One region of the Lysinibacillus sp. G4S2 genome, then DNA from elsewhere that is predicted to be linked to it. Evidence: riboswitches for the same ligand, from Rfam matches in the RefSeq annotation. Region 1 holds a riboswitch; each other region holds the start of a gene.
What was found. Region 1 has a riboswitch for thiamine pyrophosphate ahead of thiC (phosphomethylpyrimidine synthase ThiC). Riboswitches for the same ligand answer to the same signal wherever they lie in the genome.
Positions count from the first base shown of each region.

Region 1 (5,530 bases):
GAAACAGAGGTCATTAAGCGAACAGTAGGTAGTATTCTTGAAAACTCTCAGCAAACAGTTGCTGTCATTGCTTCAAACGCAGGCTTAATGCAAGCTCAAAATGAGTCTGTACAAAGCACGGAGATTGCGTTTAAAGACAATAGCGAGCTTTCTAGTTCTATCGAAACGTCGATTAATGAGTTAATGTCTATGCTTTCTCACATGTTAGAGCATAAAAATCAAGCGATTATGGCGATTCAGAGTATCTCTGCTATTTCTGAGGAAACTGCTGCATCTGCAGAACAGGTAAGTGCATCTGCTATTGATCAACAAGCGGAACTACAAAAGGTTGCAGAATCCATCAATAGTATGAATGAGATTTCAAAGGAACTACAAGCGGTCGTTAATCGATTTAAGCTTGCTTAATGTTAAATAATGATTTGTATGAAAGACTGTCTGATATATGAGGCAGTCTTTCTTGTTGCATTTCCTAATAAAAACGTGTTGTACATTTCTGCTAGGTTAACGTTGAGGTGCATTGACCGAGCATAAAAACAGCACTACTATAGGAGAGGAAAGGGGGACATCGATATGATGTATCTCGGTATGATCTTCTTCCAAATTGTAGCTCCTATTTTAGTGCTTTTAGTACTTGGTGCAGTTTTACAAAAGAAATTTCGCTTTAATTTAAAAGCGCTATCTCAGCTTATTACATATTGCTTCATGCCAGCCGCTGTTTTTGTGAATTTATATGAAACGAGTATCGAGCTGTCGGTACTTGGACAAGTTGCGTTATTTATTTTACTCTTTATCGGCAGTCAAATGGTGCTTAGTCACTTTATAGCAAAGGGACTTGGTTTAGTAAAAACAGAGGCTGCAGTGTTTAAAAATAGTGTTGTCCTTATTAATTCAGGCAACTATGGTATTCCGGTCGCGCAAATGATTTTCGTGACGCAGCCGATTGGAGTAGCGATTCAGGTCATTCTTGTGATATTTCAAAATATGACGACCTATACATACGGCTTATACAATTTAATTTCTTCAACGAAATCGGGCATGTCCATTGTGAAAGATTTCCTCAAAATGCCTATTATTCATGCGCTTATTATTGGTGTAGCGCTGAACTTTTTTGATATCGCTATCCCGCAGTTTATAAAAATTCCGATAGACCATGTGGCAGATGGCTTTATCGCTGTAGCGTTAATAACATTAGGGGCCCAGCTATCACAGCTTGAAATCAAATCGATGTTCAATAAGACGGTATTTATTAGTTGTTTTACACGACTAATCGTAGGGCCAGCCGTAGCATTACTTATCATTTTTACACTTGGTTTAGATGGTGTCGTGGCACAATCTCTTTTTATAGCTAGTTCTTTCCCAACGTCGCGAAATAGCTCTAGTTTGGCATTAGAATATGACGTGGAATCGGCAACTGCTGCACAAACAGTTTTATTTTCAACGATTGTAAGCTGTATTACAGTGACGATTGTGATTTATGTAGCGGAGCTGTTGTTTACCTAGTGAGTAAAAACTGAAATCGTTCCGATAAAACTAGATAATATTCCGATAAAAGCTAAAATTGTTCCGATAAAATGAGATTTTGTTCCGATAAAAACTGAAATTGTTCCGATAAATCTTCAAAGCTTTCATATGACACTTGATGAGTGTGCCAAAAATTATCAAATGAAGCTTCCATCTCTTAGCAATATCTGCTACACTAGCATCAAACTTAATAAGTACTAACTAGGGGAGTCTGATGAGTCAGGCTGAGAGGGAAACGCATTGAGGTTTCTTGACCCTTTGGACCTGATCTGGCTCATACCAGCGTGGGAAAGTTAACCATTATTGCACTCTATGTTATTTGCGATAACTATACCTTTACATTCTTAGCCGGATCCAAAAATTTTTTGGATTCGGCTTTTGTTTTTGTTGGGGTGAGCTAGATTCGGTCCTTATATAAATATAAAAGGGAGCGAAGTAGTTTATGACAACAGTTAGCGACAAGAATATTACGATTATGTCTAGTTTTGAAGGAAGTAAAAAAGTTTACGTAGAAGGATCTCGACCAGATATTTTAGTACCAATGCGTGAAATTGCTTTAAGTCCTACGACAGGAAGCTTTGGTGAAGAGGAAAATGCGCCGGTTCGTGTTTATGATACGAGTGGCCCGTATACTGATCCTGCATATAAAGTAGACATTACGAAAGGATTGCCAGCTTTACGTAGTGCATGGATCAAAGAACGGGGGGACGTCGAGGAATACGAAGGTCGTACTATTAAGCCAGAGGATAACGGTTTCCGTAATGCTGATGATCCACGTATTAAAGAAAATGTTTTTCCTGATTTATCTAGAAAACCTCTGCGTGCTAAGAAAGGTAGAAATGTAACACAGCTTCACTATGCGCGAAAGGGAATAATTACTCCAGAAATGGAATTTGTAGCGATTCGCGAAAATATAGACCCTGAATTCGTGCGCTCAGAAATTGCGGCAGGTCGTGCTATTTTGCCTTCTAATATTAATCACCCTGAAGCCGAGCCAATGATTATTGGACGTAACTTCCACGTGAAAATTAATGCCAATATTGGAAACTCAGCGGTGTCATCCTCAATTGCGGAAGAGGTAGAAAAAATGACATGGGCTACACGCTGGGGTGCTGATAACATTATGGATTTATCGACTGGAAAGCATATTCATACGACACGTGAATGGATTATTCGTAATGCCGCAGTGCCAGTAGGAACAGTGCCAATCTATCAAGCGCTTGAAAAAGTAAATGGTGTGGCAGAGGATTTAACGTGGGAAGTGTATCGTGATACGTTGATTGAGCAGGCCGAACAAGGTGTTGATTACTTCACGATTCATGCAGGGGTACTACTACGCTATGTGCCATTAACAGCTAATCGTGTAACGGGCATAGTGTCCCGTGGAGGCTCGATTATGGCGCAGTGGTGTTTATTCCACCACCAAGAGAGCTTCTTATATACACATTTTGAAGAAATCTGCGAAATTATGAAAACCTATGATGTTGCCTTCTCTTTAGGTGACGGTTTGCGTCCTGGTTCTATTGCAGATGCTAATGATGAGGCACAGTTTGCGGAGCTAGAAACGCTAGGGGAATTAACGCAAATTGCCTGGAAGCATGATGTACAGGTGATGGTAGAAGGGCCAGGGCATGTACCAATGCATCTTATTAAAGAAAATATGGACAAGCAGTTAGAGCTGTGTAAAGAGGCTCCTTTCTATACTTTAGGGCCGCTGACAACAGATATTGCTCCTGGCTATGACCATATTACATCAGCTATTGGTGCTGCGATGATAGGGTGGTTTGGTACGGCAATGCTATGTTATGTAACACCTAAAGAGCATCTCGGCTTACCAAATCGTGAGGACGTTCGTGTAGGGGTTATTACGTATAAAATTGCTGCACACGCCGCTGATTTAGCGAAAGGGCATCCGGGAGCACAGCAACGTGATGATGCACTATCTAAAGCACGCTTTGAATTCCGCTGGCGCGATCAATTCAACCTATCGTTAGATCCAGAGCGTGCAGTAGAATATCATGATGAAACATTGCCTGCAGAAGGAGCGAAAACTGCGCACTTCTGTTCAATGTGTGGACCTAAGTTTTGCAGTATGAGAATCTCACAGGATATTCGTAATTATGCGAAGGATAGAGATATGAATACTACTGAAGCTATTCATAAAGGTATGCAGGAAAAGGCAGAGGAATTTAAAAAGGCAGGCAGTCAAATTTATCAATAATTATTAGAGAAGGCTTGTGTCTATCAACTTAGGCACAAGCCTTATTTTGATTCATAGGCCCAGTCGGAACGGAAATCAACCCCACGTTATGATGATGAGCCCTCATTTTGTCATTAAGACAAAAAAACCCCATGTGAAGTTGCCCTTCACATGGAGTAAAAAGTGGATTTGGATATCAATAAATAGTAGAAAATTAAACGTTAGTTGGTTGTTTTACGTATGGGTTTGAAAGATCCATACCTTCTAATGAAAGACCCATAGCTTTTGCTACACCTTCACCATATGCTGGATCAGCTAAATAGCAATGAAGAATGTGGCGACGCTTGATGAATTCTTCAACTGGTGCCATATCGTTGGCAGTGTTTTCAAATAAGCGTTGTTGCTGTTCAGCAGTCATTAGATTGAATAATTTACCTGGCTGCTCGAAGTAGTTGTTATCGTCTTCACGGAAGTCGTGGATACCAGCATGACCGTCAATACGTAATTCAGGTTCTTTATAGTCTAAGTTATGCTCCCATTCGCCGTAGCTATTTGGTTCATAGCCCAAAGTTGAACCAAGGTTGCCATCGAAACGCATAGCACCATCGCGGTGGAATGAACGGAATGGGCATTTTGGTGCGTTTACAGGAAGCGAGTGGTGGTTTACACCTAAGCGGTAGCGGTGTGCATCTGCATATGCAAAGATACGAGCTTGTAACATTTTGTCTGGTGAGAAGCTAATACCAGGAATAATGTTTGACGGTGCAAATGCTGATTGCTCAACTTCCGCAAAGTAGTTGTCCGGGTTTTTGTTTAACTCGAATTCACCTACAGGAATTAATGGGAAGTCTTTTTTATACCATACTTTTGTTAAGTCAAATGGATTATATGGTAACTCACGAGCTTGTTCCTCTGTCATTACTTGAATGGACATTTTCCATTTAGGGAAGTCGCCATTCTCAATTGACTCATATAGATCACGTTGTGAAGATTCACGGTCGTTACCGATTAATCCATTAGCTTCAGCACCTGTTAAGTTTTTAATGCCTTGCTCTGTAGTGAAGTGGAATTTAACCCATACGCGCTCGTTTTCAGAGTTAATAAAACTATAAGTGTGAGAACCGAAACCATGCATATTGCGGTAACCAGAAGGAATACCACGGTCAGACATAACAATTGTTACTTGGTGAAGTGCCTCTGGTAATAAAGTCCAGAAGTCCCAGTTTGAATTAGCGTTTTTCATATTTGTACGTGGGTCACGTTTTACCACGTGGTTTAAATCTGTAAAGTGTAATGGATCACGGAAGAAGAATACAGGTGTGTTGTTACCAACTAAATCCCAGTTACCTTCTTCAGTATAGAACTTAAGTGCAAAGCCACGAATATCGCGCTCAGCATCCGCTGCACCACGCTCACCTGCTACTGTGGAGAAGCGTGCAAACATTTCAGTTTTCTTCCCAACCTCTGAGAAGATTTTTGCTTTTGTATATTTAGTAATATCATGCGTTACAGTGAAAGTACCGAATGCACCTGATCCTTTAGCGTGCATACGACGTTCAGGAATAACTTCACGGTTGAAGTTCGCTAATTTTTCAACTAGCCATACATCTTGAAGTAATAAAGGGCCTCGAGGGCCTGCTGACATTGAATCGTGGTTACTTACTACTGGAGCACCACCTGCTGTTGTGAAACGACGGCTACGATTATTTGCATTTGTCATATTAGTTTACCTCCTGAAGAAAAATTGTGAGTCAAACTCTTCATGAATTACTATAACAAATATAAACTAGAATTGCTAGTACATTATAA
Region 1 is NZ_JAUCFJ010000002.1:227,910-233,439, forward strand. Features, by position in the region: gene QUF91_RS01420 (methyl-accepting chemotaxis protein) at 1-405, shown strand, start outside; gene QUF91_RS01425 (AEC family transporter) at 571-1,500, shown strand; TPP riboswitch at 1,715-1,829, shown strand; gene thiC (phosphomethylpyrimidine synthase ThiC) at 1,964-3,742, shown strand; gene QUF91_RS01435 (catalase) at 3,936-5,441, opposite strand.

Region 2 (5,530 bases), 820 kb from region 1:
AATGCCAGGATAAGCAGTCCAACGATAACAAGAACGATCGTTCCGAAGGTTGTCTTCATCAGCTCGCCCGTAATAAAGTTCGGAACCGTCATATTCGGCAATAGTGTTCCGCTGATGTTGACATCAAGTAGCGGGAACAGGAGCAATAAATAGAGAGCAAGTCCGAAAACCCCGACGCGCCATAAACCTGGTAAGCTAGAGATTGCCTTGAACAATACGGGGCGGATTCGTGCGCGCTTCTCTTGAATCCCATAATAGGCAATATAGAAGAGCACAGTAAACTCTGTGTATATGAGCATTATGGCAATTGGCACCATTACCAGTACACTAAGTAGGCCATATTTGCTGAACAAGAAGCGCAGAAGGTCATGATTCGCGGCCGCTTCGAAGCCCCCAACAGCCAGTAATTTGTTAAAAATTATGGATAATAACGGGATAAATACACTTATCGTTAGCAGTTTGTATACCAATTCAAATAAAAGAAAAGGACGGTACGCATACTTCCACACCCTTAAAATATCCCTCGTCATCTGAAAAGGCATGAATTTTAAACGATTCGTATTGGTTTGTTTAGTATTCATGGTTTTGGTTTTCCTTTAGTTAGTATCGCGGTGCATATCTCATTATATATCTACACATTTCCTCCAACAATACTGTATAGTGATAATGCACACGAAACGGAAAGACTTAATACATAAAAAGGCGACAGATTATTCATCATATGATAAAACCCCTACAAATCTCTTCATAAGTTGGTCGTCGTACTCTGTAAGCTCCGTACATACTGAACTTTTGATTGCGCTTCAACTCAGTTCTTCACTTGAAAGATGTCTCTCTATTTTTTGAGCGTGACACTTTTAGACCATCCATTGAGTATGTAGGAGTTCTAGCTCCGTTCTTTCAAGTGTGCTAAAATGTTAAGTAACTATGATTAATTTCCCCTGTTAAAACTCCTTGTATATCAAGGAAAACAGGCTGTCTTTACTACATTATTATTAGAAAATTAAAGAGTTAAACCCATTATTACCACTAGGGGAGTCTTTAAAAGGCTGAGACGTATATTGTCATATACGGACCCTTTGAACCTGATCTAGTTCACACTAGCGGAGGGAAGTGGCGACACTTGCTTTTTACTATGTAAATGCAAGGCCGCTTCCTATGTTTTTTAGGAAGCGGCCTTTTTAGGTTTTATATTGTTGTCGGCTTTTTTACGCTGTAGCGGTGGAATTTTTTTGTTTACCGGCGCTTTTCACAGTTTTAGTGGCGGAATTCTCTGATTTACCGGCGCTTCTCACGCTTTTAGCGGCGGAATTCTCTGATTTACCGGCGCTTCTCACAGTTTTAGCGGCGGAATTCTCTGATTTACCGGCGCTTTTCTCTGCTTTACCGGCGGAATTCACTAGTTTACCGGCGCTTTTCTCGCTTTTAGCGGCGGAACTCCCTGATTTACCGGCGCTTTTCTCACTTTTAGCGGCGAAACTTCCTGGTTTACCGGCGCTTCTCACGCTTTTAGCGGCGGAATTCTCTGATTTACCGGCGCTTTCCACAGTTTTAGCGGCGGATCTCACTAGTTTACCGGCGGAACACCAAATTTACCGTTATTAACGATTAAATTCATATTTTAAAGGAGTGGAAATTATGTCAATTCGAAAACTAACAATCATGGCCTTATTAGTAGCAATTGCTGTAGCAGGTTCTACCTTCGTTTCAATACCAACGGGAATTGCACGTGCCTACCCTGTACAGCATGCCATTAATGTTATTGGCGCTATTATTCTTGGCCCAGTGCCTACTGTTATGGTCGCATTTGTCACAGCTATTATTCGTATTTTAACAGGCACAGGCTCATTATTAGCTATACCCGGCAGTGTCATTGGTGCTTTATGTGCAGCTCTAGCCTATAAATATAGCGGCAAGCAGTGGCTAGCAGGTGTCGGTGAAATATTCGGGACAGGTATTATTGCCTCACTCATTGCAGTACCTTACGCACACTTATTAATGGGGACATCCGTTGCTGCTTTATTTTTCATGCCAGCCTTTTTAACTTCAAGTACTATTGGTGCTGTCTTAGGCATTGTCATTGCTAGCAATTTGCGTAAAACAGTATTTGTAACTAACCTTAACACTCTGCTTAAATAATGATTGGTTGCAATATAAAAACGTTACTTCTTAATGGCAATTCATTAAGAAAGTAACGTTTTTTATCCAACTAAATTCATCCATACTTCAACGGTAATCCCATTTCATGAGCAATTAGTAAAAAGTCTTTTTTGCTTATTTCAAAATGACCAAATCTGAATTTATAACCATATTTCGATTTATCTTCTACAAATTCTAAATAATCTAAGATCCTTTTTATCGGTACAGCCTTTGCCTCTTTATAAAAGTCTATATCTCTTCTAAAAGGAATAAAATTTTCTGCCATTTGGAACTCGTATATTCGCTCGTCTTTTATTCTTCCAATTGCGGTAAATGCTCTTACAGGCTCGTTACCATCTAGACTTTTTTTAGGAGAATAATAAATGATCCAATCTCCTTTTTGCATTCGTTTCAAAGGTCTTTCTTTACCGTGGCATAACTGGCCGAATCCTCCCTCAACCCCTTTTTGCACATGATTGAGAGATACCACGCCAATCCAATATTTAGGGTCTCTTTCAATCGTAGGATATTGAGACATAGCTTTCATCTCCTTTTATTTTGGCATCATCGTTAATGATTTTATTTTTCCTGTGCACGATTTTCATATACTTTTGTCAATATGCCTTTCAATTGCTCTTTTTCTTCTAATGAAAGTACATTTAAAACTTCATTCTCAGAAATCGCAAGGGTCTTCAACAATTCTTCTGCCAAATTTTCACCCTGTTCCGTAAGGCATATTAAATTTTCTCTTCTATTTTCTTGATTTTTCTCCCTGTAAACATATTTTCTTTCTTCTAGACTATCGATAAAAAAGCGGACACTATTTTTATCCAACTTTAAAATCTGCCCTATTTGAATTTGGCTAAGCTTTTTTTCTTTTACAGACATCATGATCCCGACTTCTCTGGATTTCATTTGAAATTTTTCGCTAATATATTTCTCGAGATTTTCTTCTAAAGCCTCTGCTAGTTTAAAACTTAGAAAACCAAAAGAATTCATTATATTGGTCATGTTTGATCCCCCAAATATATAATACTTTAAAATGATAGTAATATTTCATTACTATCATCTATTATTACATTTGTGTATATTATTTACAAGGTAAATTTTGATTACCACAAAAAATCTCTAATTTCACGAAAGTAGCAATCTAAAATTAGCCCATCATAATAGCGTGGGGTGGATCGCCGTTTCGCATACGCTTCATTGGTCAGATGGTCAAATCACATATACCCCAAGGAATCCCCCAGTCTCCACTCCTAACAAATATCATCCCCAACTCTTGATAATGGCCCAATGACAAAAAAACGATGGCTCATGCTATAAAGCAATGAACCATCGTTTTAAATTTCTAAGGCCTTTTTTTCATGCCCTTTAATAGCTGGGCAACATTTGTGTCCTCTGCTTGTATTGGTTTTTCCTCTACAAGTTGTTCTTTTTTCTTCGGCCTTGTTAGGAAGCCCCAACCAAAGCGTCGAATGGTAATATCGATGAAGAACAATAGCATACCTGCTAATAAAAGCCATGTTGCAATATTTTGGCGTTCCGCACCTTCATTAGTAAATTCGCGGAATACTTCGTTCGGCTCTTTCAAAACGGAGCCGCCTGTTTGCTTTGTTAGCTCTTTCACTAGCTGATCATTCACTGGACGTAATTCATACTCAGCACTGTAAGGTACACTTAAGCCTGCCTGGTAAATCGTCTGTTTTTCATCGGCAATGCGGAAGAAGATTAGTCCCGGTTCTGCTTGTACGACTGCTCGAACTTGTGATGCTGAAATTGTTTCCAGCTGTGTTTCAAGTTCTTCGCCCGCCTCATTGACAGCAACGATATCTAAAAATGCCGCTTCATTTGTTGGGTCAGTGATGACAAATGATCCGTCTGACTCTAGACGTACATCATAAGCAACATCGTTATAGCTTGGTAGCATTTGCGAAATAAGCGTTTGCCAAAATGTGCCCCAATTCTGCCATCTTGCCCAGTCTCCTGTCCATTTTCCTGTTGAATCAGAAGTAAAGGCGAATGTTTTGCCAAGACCATATTGCCATTGTGCTAACACCGGATCTTCTTTCTCGCTTTCCGCAATAACAGTAGCTCCCTGCTTGGCTGTCGTACCAATATAAGCATTCATTTGAGGTACACCATTCGTAAATAACGTATTCCATCCAGATGCATTAAATATAGTTGGATAGAATGGGTTATCCTCAATATATGTGCGTGAAATCATGGCCGTTTCACGAGATAAAATAGAAGGGATCGTCTGCTCATCAACAACATCGTAGAAACGTCCACTTCCCATCTCGCTAAGTGCTTCCAGTAAATTAGCATCTGCATCCTGACCAATTGCTACCGTCGATAGTGTAATACCTTTCTCTTTACCCTGTGCAATTAAATCCTCATAATTCCCTGACTGTGACTGACCATCAGTTAATAGAATAATATGCTTACGCTGTAGCTTTAAATCAGCTAGATTTTCATAGGCTTTAGCTAGTGATCCATATATTTCGGTGCCACCACCTGGCGTAACAGATAAAATCGTGTCCACAGCTTCTTCCTTTTTGCCTAGTGGTCCTGTCTCAATTATTTCCCAAGGTCGGTCATCAAAGGTAATAAACCCTAGCGTATCCTCATCTCGTAGCATTTCGACTGAACGAGCGGCCGCTTCCTTAGCGAGCTCTAGTTTTGCTCCAGACATACTTCCAGAGCGGTCTAGTACAATCACCAATCCTAATGATGGTAATTGCTCCTTACCTTTAATCTCCATTTCAACAGGTAGTAAAGTTTCGATTGGCGTTTTAAAATAGCCACCTAAGCCAAAGCTATTTTCACCACCGACCATTGTAAAGCCGACACCAAAGTTTTTTACTGCCTGTTCAATGACATTCATTTTTGCCTCGCCTACTAAATGCCCTGGCACATTATCAAAAATGATGGCATTGTATTGTAAATAACTAGAAAGCTCATTTGGCAAACTTTTAGCATCTACAACATCGTAGGAAATTGATTGGCTGCCAAGTGCTGCAGCAATTGGTGATGCTTTGTCATAGCCATTAACAATTAATAAATGTGGTTCACTTTGCACCATCGTGACGCTTGTTAATTTATTATTTTCAAAAATGGCGTCCTGTCCAACCTGCACGAGTGCCTCATATTTTACAAGCCCTTCTGCTTTTGCTGCATGTTTATACGTAAATACGTTGGAACCTTCAGCAAGTTCCACTGCCTCACGATGAATAAGCTCATCATTTTCGTATAATAATAGCTCACCTTGCCCCGCCGCAGTTGCATTAATTTCTGTGACTAACTGCTGCTGTTCACCTACATAGGCAACTTGTGGGGTTACAAAGCTTTTCAGTGATACATCGTTAGTAACAGGTTGGTTAAATGGCAC
Region 2 is NZ_JAUCFJ010000002.1:1,048,861-1,054,390, reverse strand. Features, by position in the region: gene QUF91_RS05330 (glycerophosphodiester phosphodiesterase) at 1-581, opposite strand, end outside; TPP riboswitch at 1,022-1,129, shown strand; gene QUF91_RS05325 (hypothetical protein) at 1,222-1,605, shown strand; gene thiW (energy coupling factor transporter S component ThiW) at 1,639-2,139, shown strand; gene QUF91_RS05315 (EVE domain-containing protein) at 2,216-2,677, opposite strand; gene QUF91_RS05310 (MarR family winged helix-turn-helix transcriptional regulator) at 2,719-3,150, opposite strand; gene QUF91_RS05305 (VWA domain-containing protein) at 3,491-5,530, opposite strand, start outside.
Region 2: another riboswitch for thiamine pyrophosphate. It lies ahead of QUF91_RS05325 (hypothetical protein); the one in region 1 lies ahead of thiC (phosphomethylpyrimidine synthase ThiC).

Region 3 (5,530 bases), 3.9 Mb from region 1:
CCTATAAAATTTTTGTATTAAAAATCTAATATCGCACATTCTATATTCACAAGGAGGTGAGAGACATGGCGAACAACACAAACCGCAGTTCAAACCAGCTTGCAGTACCTGGTGTACAACAAGCGCTTGATCAAATGAAATACGAAATTGCACAAGAATTTGGTGTTCAATTAGGAGCTGACGCTTCAGCTCGTGCTAACGGTTCCGTTGGCGGTGAAATCACTAAACGTCTTGTACAAATGGCAGAATCTCAATTAAAAGGTATGCCAAACAACAATCAATAATTGCTTAATTAGCAATTATTAAACTTAAAACCAGTGACCGTAAAAGGCACTGGTTTTAGTTTGTTTAATTTTTTATTTTTTTATCCCCCAAATGATTTAAATGTAGAGATTGTATTTGAGATATCCTCACTTTCGCAAATCGCAGAAATAACAGCTATTCCATCCGCGCCTGCTTTAAATACCGTATGTGCATTCGAGCAATTTATGCCTCCAATTGCAACGATAGGGAGCTCCGGATATCGTATCCGAACTTGCTCTAAAAAATTAGTTCCACTAGGTGGGTTAGCATCGCTTTTAGAGGTGGTTGCGAAAATAGGGCCAATTCCTACATAGTCAGCCCCATATTGTAGGGCAGTTTGTAATTCAGCTTGTGAATGAACAGAAACACCTAAAATCATGTTACCAACTTTTTCGCGTACCAGCGACACAGGTAAATCCTTTTGTCCAATATGAACACCATCAGCTCCAAGCTTTACAGCAAGCTCTACATCATCATTGACGATAAACGGAACATTATATTGTTGACAGAGCTTTTGACAGTCTCTTGCAAAACTTTCATACGCTTGTCCAGTGAGAGCATTTGGTCCTTTTTCACGAAATTGAAACATGGTAATTCCGGATTGTAGAGCCTTCTCTAAAACGTTTAGTGGCTCCTGATTTAAAACATTAAGAGTACCCATAATAAAATATAACTGTAAATCGTCACGTTTCATGAATGATCACCTCATAAGAATCCTTAAAGTTTTGATAAGCAAAATGATTTGTTGGACCATGACCATGACCATGACCGAGAGATAAATCATGAGTTATGGCTAATTGAATAAACTTTTTTGCTTCCACAATCGCTTCTTTAATGGGAAGCCCACTTCCAAGAAAAGCAGTTAGTGCAGCGGAGAACGTACAGCCTGTACCATGTGTATTTTTTGTAGCAATACGAGTGGACTGCATGGAAAATGATTGACCATCTTGCAAAAATACATAGTCAATAGCATAATATTTATCGGCTAAATGACCGCCTTTAATAATGACACATTGAACGCCCATTTGTAAGAAGATGTAAGCCACGTCCTGAATATCTGCCAACGTTTTAATTTTTCTTCCAGAAAGTGTTTCAGCTTCAGGTATGTTCGGTGTTACGATTGTTGCTAAAGGAAGTAAATACCTACGTATTGCAACAATTGCTTCTTGCTGTAATAAGCTTTCGCCACCTTTTGCAATCATGACTGGATCGACAATTAGTGGAATATTTACTTCGGCTAAAATATGTGCGATTGATTGAATTATTTCGGAAGAAAATAGCATTCCTGTTTTAATAGCACTAATTGAAAAATCCTCGATTAGTGCTTTAAGTTGTTTTTCAACAAAGCTAACTTCAATTGGTAAGACATCCGATACACCAAGTGTGTTCTGGGCAGTTAAAGCTGTAATAACAGACGTTCCAAACACCTTTAATTCCTGAAATGTTTTTAAATCAGCTTGTATGCCCGCACCGCCACCACTATCTGAACCAGCAATTGTCGTTACAATATGCATCATTCTTCACCATCCTTGGAAAGACGATGTAGTTCATTCAATATTGTTATTTGAAAATCGCCAATGTAATGAGTCGCAGAAGCGGCTTGTTCTGCCACTTTTTTATAAAGCGATAAAGTATCGACCAATTGGTAATATGGTTCATTCCCTGCGGTGTAGGCGGCGCAACAAATAGCACTTAATAAGCAGCCAGTTCCAGTGACTTCTGTCATTTGAGAATTTCCACCTGTAACCCATTGATGCTGTTTGCCATCAGTAATAAAATCCTTTTCACCGGTCACAATAACAATACAATTGTAGAGTTGAGCTATTTGTTTTGCCTCAACTTCTAATGAAATTGAACCAGTACCACTATCTACGCCTTTTTGTTGCCAGTCTACATTGGCAATCGCTGCAAGCTCTCCGATATTACAACGAATTGCTGCAAATTTTATTTCCGCCAATAATTGCTGTACCGTCTGTTTACGGTAAGAAGTTGCACCTGCAGCAACAGGATCTAAAACAACGGGAATGCCCTGAGCATTTGCCTTTTTTCCTGCAAGTAGCATTGATTCTTTCATCTGTTCATTAAGGGTACCGATATTTAACAATAAGCCTGAAGCAATAGCGACCATTTCTTCAACTTCATGACTGTCATCAGCCATGACTGGCGAAGCGCCTATTGCTAATAAGCCATTTGCTTGGAAATTTGCCACAACATAATTGGTAATGCAATGAATCAGTGGATTTTGTTTACGGATATTTTGAATAATCAATTTAAGTCCTCCTCTAATGGATGGACGTAAGCATGCAAAAAAGGCCCTTTTTCGTGCAGAAAAAAACACGTAAAAAGAGCCTTTCATCAATGAATTAGATGTGAATTGCTCCCTACGTCAGTATTAACTAACAGGTTCAAAGGGTCAGGTTTTACCTTCTCAACTCTAAATGAGTCCCCCTGCAATCTTGCTTTTAGTTGACCAAAATGTACCATATTTTTCTTTAGTGTTCAATAGAGAGTTTTTTTGAACTAAGACGTGACTGATGCCATATAGCAGAGCATGATAGTTGTCATGACTTTTTAAAATTGAGTGCCTTTCATTGAAAATGATAAAAATTGAGTTTTATAATGAGCATAGCAAAAGGGGGCATTTGCCATGAAACGACAAGATTTAATCGCACCAGAGTGGTATAACATTTCAGAGGAAATCGAAAAATATGCACAGGATTCTACAAAAAATGCATTGATCGTTTATAACGAAAATGAGGAAATTCAATACATTACATATGCTAGTTTACTTGAAAAGGCGAATCAGGCAGCACATGTATTTACATCTTATGGTTTAACAAAAGATGATGTTATTTTAGTCATGGTACCAAGATCAGTTGAAGCGTATATCGTTTATCTTGCGGCCTTAAAGGCGGGGCTAACGATTATACCAAGCTCAGAGATGTTGAGAACTAAAGATATTGAATATCGAATCAATCATGCTAATGCAAAAGGCGTTGTTGCATTTGAGCCTTATGTTGAACAATTTGATGCTGTTCAAAATTCACAAGGCATACAGAAATTTGTCATTGGCCATGCACATGAATCATGGCAGCCGTTGCTTGAAAAAATGCAAAGCCAACCAACAACCTACATAAGTTCTACACCTACTAGAAGTACTGACATTGCATTTTTAGCCTATACGAGTGGTACAACAGGCAATCCAAAAGCAGCCGTACATACACATAGCTGGGGTTATGCACATTTACGAACAACTGCACCGAATTGGTTAGGTGTTCAAGAAGGTGACATAGTTTGGGCTACAGCAGCTCCAGGCTGGCAAAAATGGATTTGGAGTCCGTTTCTCGCTACATTAGGAAGTGGTGCAACAGCATTTGTCTACAAAGGTCACTTTGATGCGACAACATACCTCACGCTGCTTGAAAAATTCCATATTAATATTCTGTGCTGTACACCAACCGAATATCGATTTATGGCAGCACTTGAAAATTTACAAGATTTCAATTTAAGTGCAATTCGTCAAGCCGTGTCAGCAGGCGAGCCTTTAAATAGTGAAGTGATAAAAGTATTTTCGGAGGTCTTGAATTTACAAGTGCGAGATGGTTATGGACAAACAGAAAATACGTTACTTGTTGGTACAATGGTAGGAATGAAGGCTAGAATTGGCTCAATGGGTAAACCTACTCCGGGAAATACTGTTGAAATTATCGATGATTTTGGAAATCCAGTTGCAATTGGAGAAGTTGGAGATATTGCTGTACACCGTGAAACACCCGCGTTATTTAAAAAATATTTAAATGATCTAGAACGTACAAATTTACAATTTAGAGGCAATTGGTATATTACCGGAGATCGTGCATATAAAGATGAAGATGGTTATTTTTGGTTTGAAGGACGCGGAGATGATATCATTATTTCGTCTGGCTATACGATAGGACCATTTGAAGTAGAAGATGCATTATTGAAGCATTCAGCAGTTAAAGAAACTGCAGTTGTTGCGAGTCCAGATGAGGTTCGTGGAAATATTGTGAAGGCATATATCGTGCTCCATGATGGAGAAATTGGTAATGAAGCACTGATAAAAAAACTACAAAACCATGTGAAGACTTTAACAGCGCCATATAAATATCCTCGCGCGATTGAATTTGTAACGGAGCTACCAAAGACTTCATCAGGCAAAATTCGTCGTGTCGAATTACGTGAGCAAGAAAAAAATCAATAGAGCAGACATTAATCATTTCCTAGGAAATAATGTCGATAAAATCAAAGTTCGCGCTTTTTCTATGAACTTTGATTTTTTTCGTGATATTAGGTAATGTAATATAGGTTAAAACATTTGCATATTGTTGCAAAAAAGTGAAACAAATTAGAATGTCAATCGTATAACGTGAAGAGGAGGCGGAAAGACATGAATGTTAAAAGGTGGGTTGCTTTAATAATTGCAGGTGTCCTATTAGTATTTTCATTGGGGATGAACACCCTATTTGCAATTTTTAAATCAGATTTCTTTAGCAATTTTGATAGCTTAGTAGCTGGAAACAATTTGGAGATAACAGAAGCGGTTAAAGAAGACGGCAATATGGATAAACGTATTGCATACTTAAAGGTTGATGGTACGATTCAAGATATTGGTTCAGGCACAGTATGGCAACCAGTTGCGTATGATCATCAATTTTTCTTAAATCAATTAGATATTATTTTAAATGATAAGTCTGTACAAGGTATTGTCCTAAGTGTTAATTCACCAGGTGGTGGTGTAAAGGAATCAGCAGAAATATATAAAAAGCTCGTGAAAATTAAAGAAGAGCGACAAATTCCAATCTATGTTTCTATGGATTCGATGGCTGCTTCAGGTGGTTATTATATTTCAGCACCAGCAGATAAAATATTTGCACAACGTGATACAATTACAGGTTCGATTGGTGTCATTATGCAATCCATAAATTATCAAAAACTAGCTGAAAAAGTTGGTTTTAAATATGAAACATTTAAATCTGGTGCACATAAGGATATGCTTAGTCCAATGCGTGAAGTGACGCCGGAAGAGCGTGCAATGATGCAAGATATGATTAATGAAACGTATGAGGAATTCGTTGATATTGTTGAAGAAGGACGTAGTATGTCTGAAGCTGAAGTGAAAAAAGTTGCCGATGGTCGAATTCTTAGCGGTACGAAGGCTCTTGAAGCAGGCTTAATTGATGAAATTGGTGATGAGGAAGCAGCAGTT
Region 3 is NZ_JAUCFJ010000002.1:4,130,324-4,135,853, reverse strand. Features, by position in the region: gene QUF91_RS20995 (alpha/beta-type small acid-soluble spore protein) at 66-284, shown strand; gene thiE (thiamine phosphate synthase) at 365-997, opposite strand; gene thiD (bifunctional hydroxymethylpyrimidine kinase/phosphomethylpyrimidine kinase) at 987-1,817, opposite strand; gene thiM (hydroxyethylthiazole kinase) at 1,817-2,572, opposite strand; TPP riboswitch at 2,665-2,763, opposite strand; gene mbcS (acyl-CoA synthetase MbcS) at 2,951-4,525, shown strand; gene sppA (signal peptide peptidase SppA) at 4,712-5,530, shown strand, end outside.
Region 3: another riboswitch for thiamine pyrophosphate. It lies ahead of thiM (hydroxyethylthiazole kinase); the one in region 1 lies ahead of thiC (phosphomethylpyrimidine synthase ThiC).

Region 4 (5,530 bases), 4.5 Mb from region 1:
GCTTTACGCTAACATCTTATCAATGGAATGGTTTTGGCCTTAGTAATCCACTTTGGGCAGTTATTTTACTGACAATCGGGGTCGCAATAGCGCTACATATTCGATTCCATCATTTTGATATTATGTATCCAAGTGTATTTATCTGGTCCTATGTTGGGGTTGCGTTACATAATGGTTTAGATGAGCTACTTGTGACAACGGCATCTTTATTTTTATGTGGAGTGCTACTTGTCGGTATATTATTTATCAAAAAAAATCCTGCCTACCAAAAATAAATTGGTTAGCAGGATTTTAGCTTTTTTATTGTTCATCAAGTGAAGTTAAAATAATTGGTTTGTCTTTTGTAACGATAATTGAATGCTCGATTTGAGCAACTAATGATTTGTCTGGCGTAACGAATGTCCAGCCATCACCAGATTCCACAATATGCTCCGCTTTTGCCGAGATAAATGGCTCGACTGCAAGCACCATGCCCTCTTTCATAATTGTAGAATCCCATGCATCATAATAGTTTAAAATATGATTTGGCTCATCATGTAATGAACGACCTAATCCATGACCTGTTAGGTTCATGATCACTGTTAAATCATTGGCATACGCTTCACGCTCAACAGCTTTTCCGATTTGGTTTAATTTCGAGCCTGCTTTTACTTTTGTCATTGCACGATCAAAAGCACTTTTAGCTACGCGACATAGCTTTTCTTTATCCTCATAGCCTTCACCAACTACAAATGAAATACCCGTATCAGCAAAATAGCCATTTAATGAACCAGATACATCAATGTTTACGATATCTCCCTCATTAATCACACGTTTACCTGGAATACCATGTGCGACTTCCTCATTAACACTAATACATGTGTATCCTGGGAAATCATACTCCCCTTTAGGTCCAGAAACTGCTCCTGCCTCAGCAAACATACGGCCTGCAATTTCATCTAGTTCCAGTGTAGTTACACCTGGTTTTGTAGCGGCCTTCATTGCTTCACGAATTTCAGCACAAATACGGCCGATTTTTTTAAAGGCTTCAATCTCTTCTTGCGTTTTTACGATCATTTTTAACGTCCCTTTCATCTAATATCTATTCAATAATATAACATAACTTTTTATACAAAAAACGCTAAACGCTTTAAATATTGTATGTCATCATAAATTGTAAAGTGCTGAAAAACAGGCTCATCTCCAAAACGTGAGATCGATTTCCGTTCCGGCTGGGCGCTTTGCCGCTGTCGCTTCGCTTTAGCACAGAGAATACATTTGTTGCTGTCGCTTTGCTTTAGCACAGAAAACATCCGCTGCGCTGCAGGGTCTCATCTGTGACGCTGATCCCCAAAGAGTCGCCCAGCCGGAACGAAGAACAACTTATTTTCATAACATACGGTTTACTATACGTCATCCCTAACTAGCTAAAAAAGCAATAATCCCCCATTCAATTTAATAAAAATAAAAACCCTCCACTCATGTGAAGGGCATAATAGTTATGATTTTCGTTGCATTAATTGAGGAGCGGCTGTAAATAACAGAACAGCAACAATTGCTGTTAAAACCGTTGCTGGTAGCATATATGTTCCATTATAGATGATTGAATAAATCCATGCATTTTGATCGCCAGCATATTCTGAGAAAAATACAGCGCCAGCAATTGTATGTGCCGCATAACGTAAAAACCCTGCTAATACAGTTCCTAAAATAATATAAAGTGCCATTTTTGTTTTGTTTAAATTTTTCGCAGCCTCAAGTACTGGTCGACGAACAATTGCAGCTAAACCAACTACAGTGAAGGCAACGCCGTAATCGAGTAATCCTTGAAGCCAATGTACAATATAGGCACCAAACATTGTTTGCATAACACCAATTAGTAAGCCCGTCGTTAGACCTGGAATAAGGCCCCATCGGAATGCTATTAAAATTATTGGCACCATCACTAGACTAACAGAGCCACCTTGTGCCCATACTTTAAAGGAAACCTGATCAAGCACTAGACCGATCGCTGCGAATATTGCAATCTCCACAAGCATTAAAAGTCTTTTTTTGTCCATATTATTCTCTCCTTTGTTCCGATGTAGGATACAAGAGCAGGAATAGAAAACATTCGATAAATATGTCCCTATCTGACACCAAAAAGACTTAATCTCTACTCAGTACGTTTTTAGTGACCGAATAAAGAAAAAACGATGCCAGGACAGAGCCTCACATCGTAAAAGTGTCGGTTTCTATCCACATCCCTACGCAAGTGTTAACTTACAGGTTCAAAGAGTCAAGGCATTAAGTGCCCAGTCTCAGCTGACATCATCAGCTCCCCTTGTGGTCGTTACATCTTAATTTAATTGAACTACCTAATTGTACGCAAACACGGTTATGATTACAACCTCTTCCACATTTTTTTTGAAACTTTGCTGTTTTTCATGCGTAAATATAAAAAAAGGAGGTACTACTATGGAGAACCAAAAAGTTTTGTCTGCCTTTAGTTATCTCAGTATTTTGTTCGCACCTTTTATTGTGCCAATAGTGGTTTATTTTGTTTCAAAAGATAGCTACGTCAAGAAACATTCTATCCGAGCACTTATATCTCATTTAATTCCAGTCGTGTTTGGAATTATCTTCTTCGCCGTCTTTATCTTCTCAACTTTATCATTTAACACTTTTGAACCGGATTCAGGTAGCACTACGTTTCTTATCATTTGGTTTGCTTCATTCGCAATTTACTTACTCATCTCTCTAGGCATCGTAATTTGGAATATTATTCAAGCTGTTCGCGTGATCCGATAAGTTTCATTACGGAATTGAACAGGTAATACTAAGAGTTAAAGGAGCTGTTATTTTAATGAAAGTATCTAAAGTTGTCAAAACCGCCGTAAAATTAGCACCTTTCGTTATCCCAATTGTAAAAAAAGTAATCGCTACAAAGAAGGGAACAACTAATTCCTCCAAAAACATCTATAAGAAATAATACGCTCCTAAAGTTAAATGGGGTTATTTCCGGACCTAGTAACTCTGCTGATATTGAAATAATTTTAGTTGTCGGTGTTCACGGCCCTATGTACATGACCTACATTATTATTGATGATTTATAGGAAGGGTTTTCTGCAACAGAAGTGCAGCGACAAAAATTTTTAATGAGCTGCAGTTTTGAGATTTATCGAGAACTTTTGATTGTTTATCGACCAACTTTATCGATTTATCACCCAACTTTTTTAATTTATCAACCAACTTTCGAAAAATATCGACATCTACCTATTATCTGACCGCACTGATAATTTGCACATAAGCATATTTTTTTACGCAAAATTTAACATCAAAAAAACGCGAGAAATCAACGTTTCTAAATTGATTTCTCGCGCTTTTTAAGGTTTTGACCAGTTTTGTCCCAGTCTCTTTTATTGTTGTTGAAATGAAATTAAGGCGTCATATTAAATAAAATATGGCTCTTCGGCAAAGCGAAGCGTCAGCTACAAATGCTTTATCTGTGCGAAAGCGAAGCGACAGCAACAATTAGATGTACAATCGCTCTCTGTTATAAGTCTGTTCTGTTCGATTATGGTGAGTAGTCATAGCTTTCCTTTTAAAATGCGTAAAATTTATAAAAGTTCTACGCTATCGTTGAATGAAGTGGAAGTAGCTCGACACTCGCCAACAGGAAAGAAAGTTGCCTAGAATGAAAATCACCCTGGATTTAAAACGCCACAACATTCACAAAGATTTTGATCGTTTTGTTTTTCACTTCACTTCAAAATATGTTTGACTGTGACCATTCATTGTTTTTTCAACATGTAAAACTGCGGGCATTGTAGCTTTTAATTCTGCAACGTGTGATATGACACCAATCATGCGTCCAGAATCTTGTAAATCAATAAGAGTATCAATCGCCTTATTCAATGCTTCTTCATCGAGAGAACCAAAGCCCTCATCAATAAACATCGTTTCAATACGAACATTACCTTGGAAGCTTTGAATGACATCTGCCATACCAAGGGCAAGACTTAAAGATGCATTAAACTTTTCTCCCCCTGATAATGTCTTCACATCTCGTAATTGATCCGTATAAGCATCATATACATCTAGTCCAAGTCCACTTTGCTTCGCATGCTTTTCTAATCGATCTGAACGTCGTAGCTCAAATTGCCCATTGGATAAATGATGTAGACGGACGTTCGCTGCCTCTGTAATTTTATCTAAATAATTGATTTGAATATAACGCTCAAAGGATAGCTTTTTCGCATTCTGTCCATTTAACATTGCATAGAGTTCCTTCACCCGTCCCGCCTCTTTTTCAAGGGAGCGTATTTCCTGTTCCGTTTCCTCAACTTTTTCGATAAAGTCTGTGCACGCTTTCGCAAATCCTTCTATCTGTTGTAATACTTTAAAGGCTTCTTCATATGTCACACGGAGCATCTCTAACTTTTCTTCCATTAACGTTAAATCTTGTTTCTCTTGACCTTTAAGATGCTTTGCTCCCTCAGTAATTTGTACTTGCAATGTGTTTATTTGCAGAGCATAATCACTACAAGCTTTCCGTAAAACCTCTATTTGCATCACGCTACGCTTTGCAGCCGCAAACTCTTCATAGCTGTCAAAGCCCGCTTCCTTCATACTTACTGAAAATTGCTCGCGCTTTTCATCCATTTTCAGCTTCAATTCCTCGTAAGCTTGTTTAGTTATTTCCACTGCCATTCTAGTATTATTCGCTGCTTCCTTGGCAGATTGCAGGTTTTGTTGGCTAGCATGCCAGGCAGTTTGTAATGCCACCTTTTGTGAACTAAGATCAGCAATTGCCTGCTTTAATGCCTGTAACGTTTTAAGATTTTCTGGAATATTCTTTTGTTGCTCTTCCACAACTGCTTGTTGTTTTGTAAATTCCTTCGTCTTTTCCGCTAAATATTGCTCTAGCTTTATTTGCTTTTCTTGAAGACGCTCCATTTGCACACGATAATCCTTTTGTTGTATGCGTACATCAACTAATTGAGTGCTCACTACTTTTAATAGTGTAATTTGTTGCTCTACATTGTGTAAGGAAGCTGCAAGTTGTGCTTGATTTTCTTGATCAATTTCATTAGTCTTTAACTGCTCTAGCGCTTCTTGTAAAAGTTGCTTTGTAGAATTAAATAAAGCTTCTTTCTCTAAAAACTTGCGCTCATCAGCAGCTGCCTTTACTCGTAAAACTTCCACCTGTGCTAATTCGATAACCTCTAATTGCTCGCGATGTGTTTCAAGATGAGTTGTACTACCGCATACTGGGCAAGGCTCCCCGTCTTTCAGCTGCTGTGCTAAAATACTCGCCTGACTTGCAATCCATTGCTGCTCCAGCTTTTGAAGAGCCTGCTTACTTTCTTGATAGTGGACGTTAGTAGTGAAGACATCGTGCTCAGCAGTCTCAACAGCTCTAGTGTATTTTTCAACTTGCGCTAGTAATGATACTTGCTCTTTTAGCTTCGGCAACTGTTCTAAATAACCCTCGTATGGCTCCATTTGTTTTTCAAATTGCTCAATTGTTGTTGTAAGTTGCTGAAATTGCTTATGTTCTTTTTCTACG
Region 4 is NZ_JAUCFJ010000002.1:4,737,265-4,742,794, forward strand. Features, by position in the region: gene QUF91_RS24285 (hypothetical protein) at 1-275, shown strand, start outside; gene map (type I methionyl aminopeptidase) at 301-1,056, opposite strand; gene QUF91_RS24295 (hypothetical protein) at 1,107-1,283, opposite strand; gene thiT (energy-coupled thiamine transporter ThiT) at 1,479-2,039, opposite strand; TPP riboswitch at 2,206-2,313, opposite strand; gene QUF91_RS24305 (magnetosome magnetite crystal formation protein family) at 2,437-2,769, shown strand; gene QUF91_RS28345 (LUD domain-containing protein) at 2,922-3,074, shown strand; gene QUF91_RS24315 (AAA family ATPase) at 3,718-5,530, opposite strand, start outside.
Region 4: another riboswitch for thiamine pyrophosphate. It lies ahead of thiT (energy-coupled thiamine transporter ThiT); the one in region 1 lies ahead of thiC (phosphomethylpyrimidine synthase ThiC).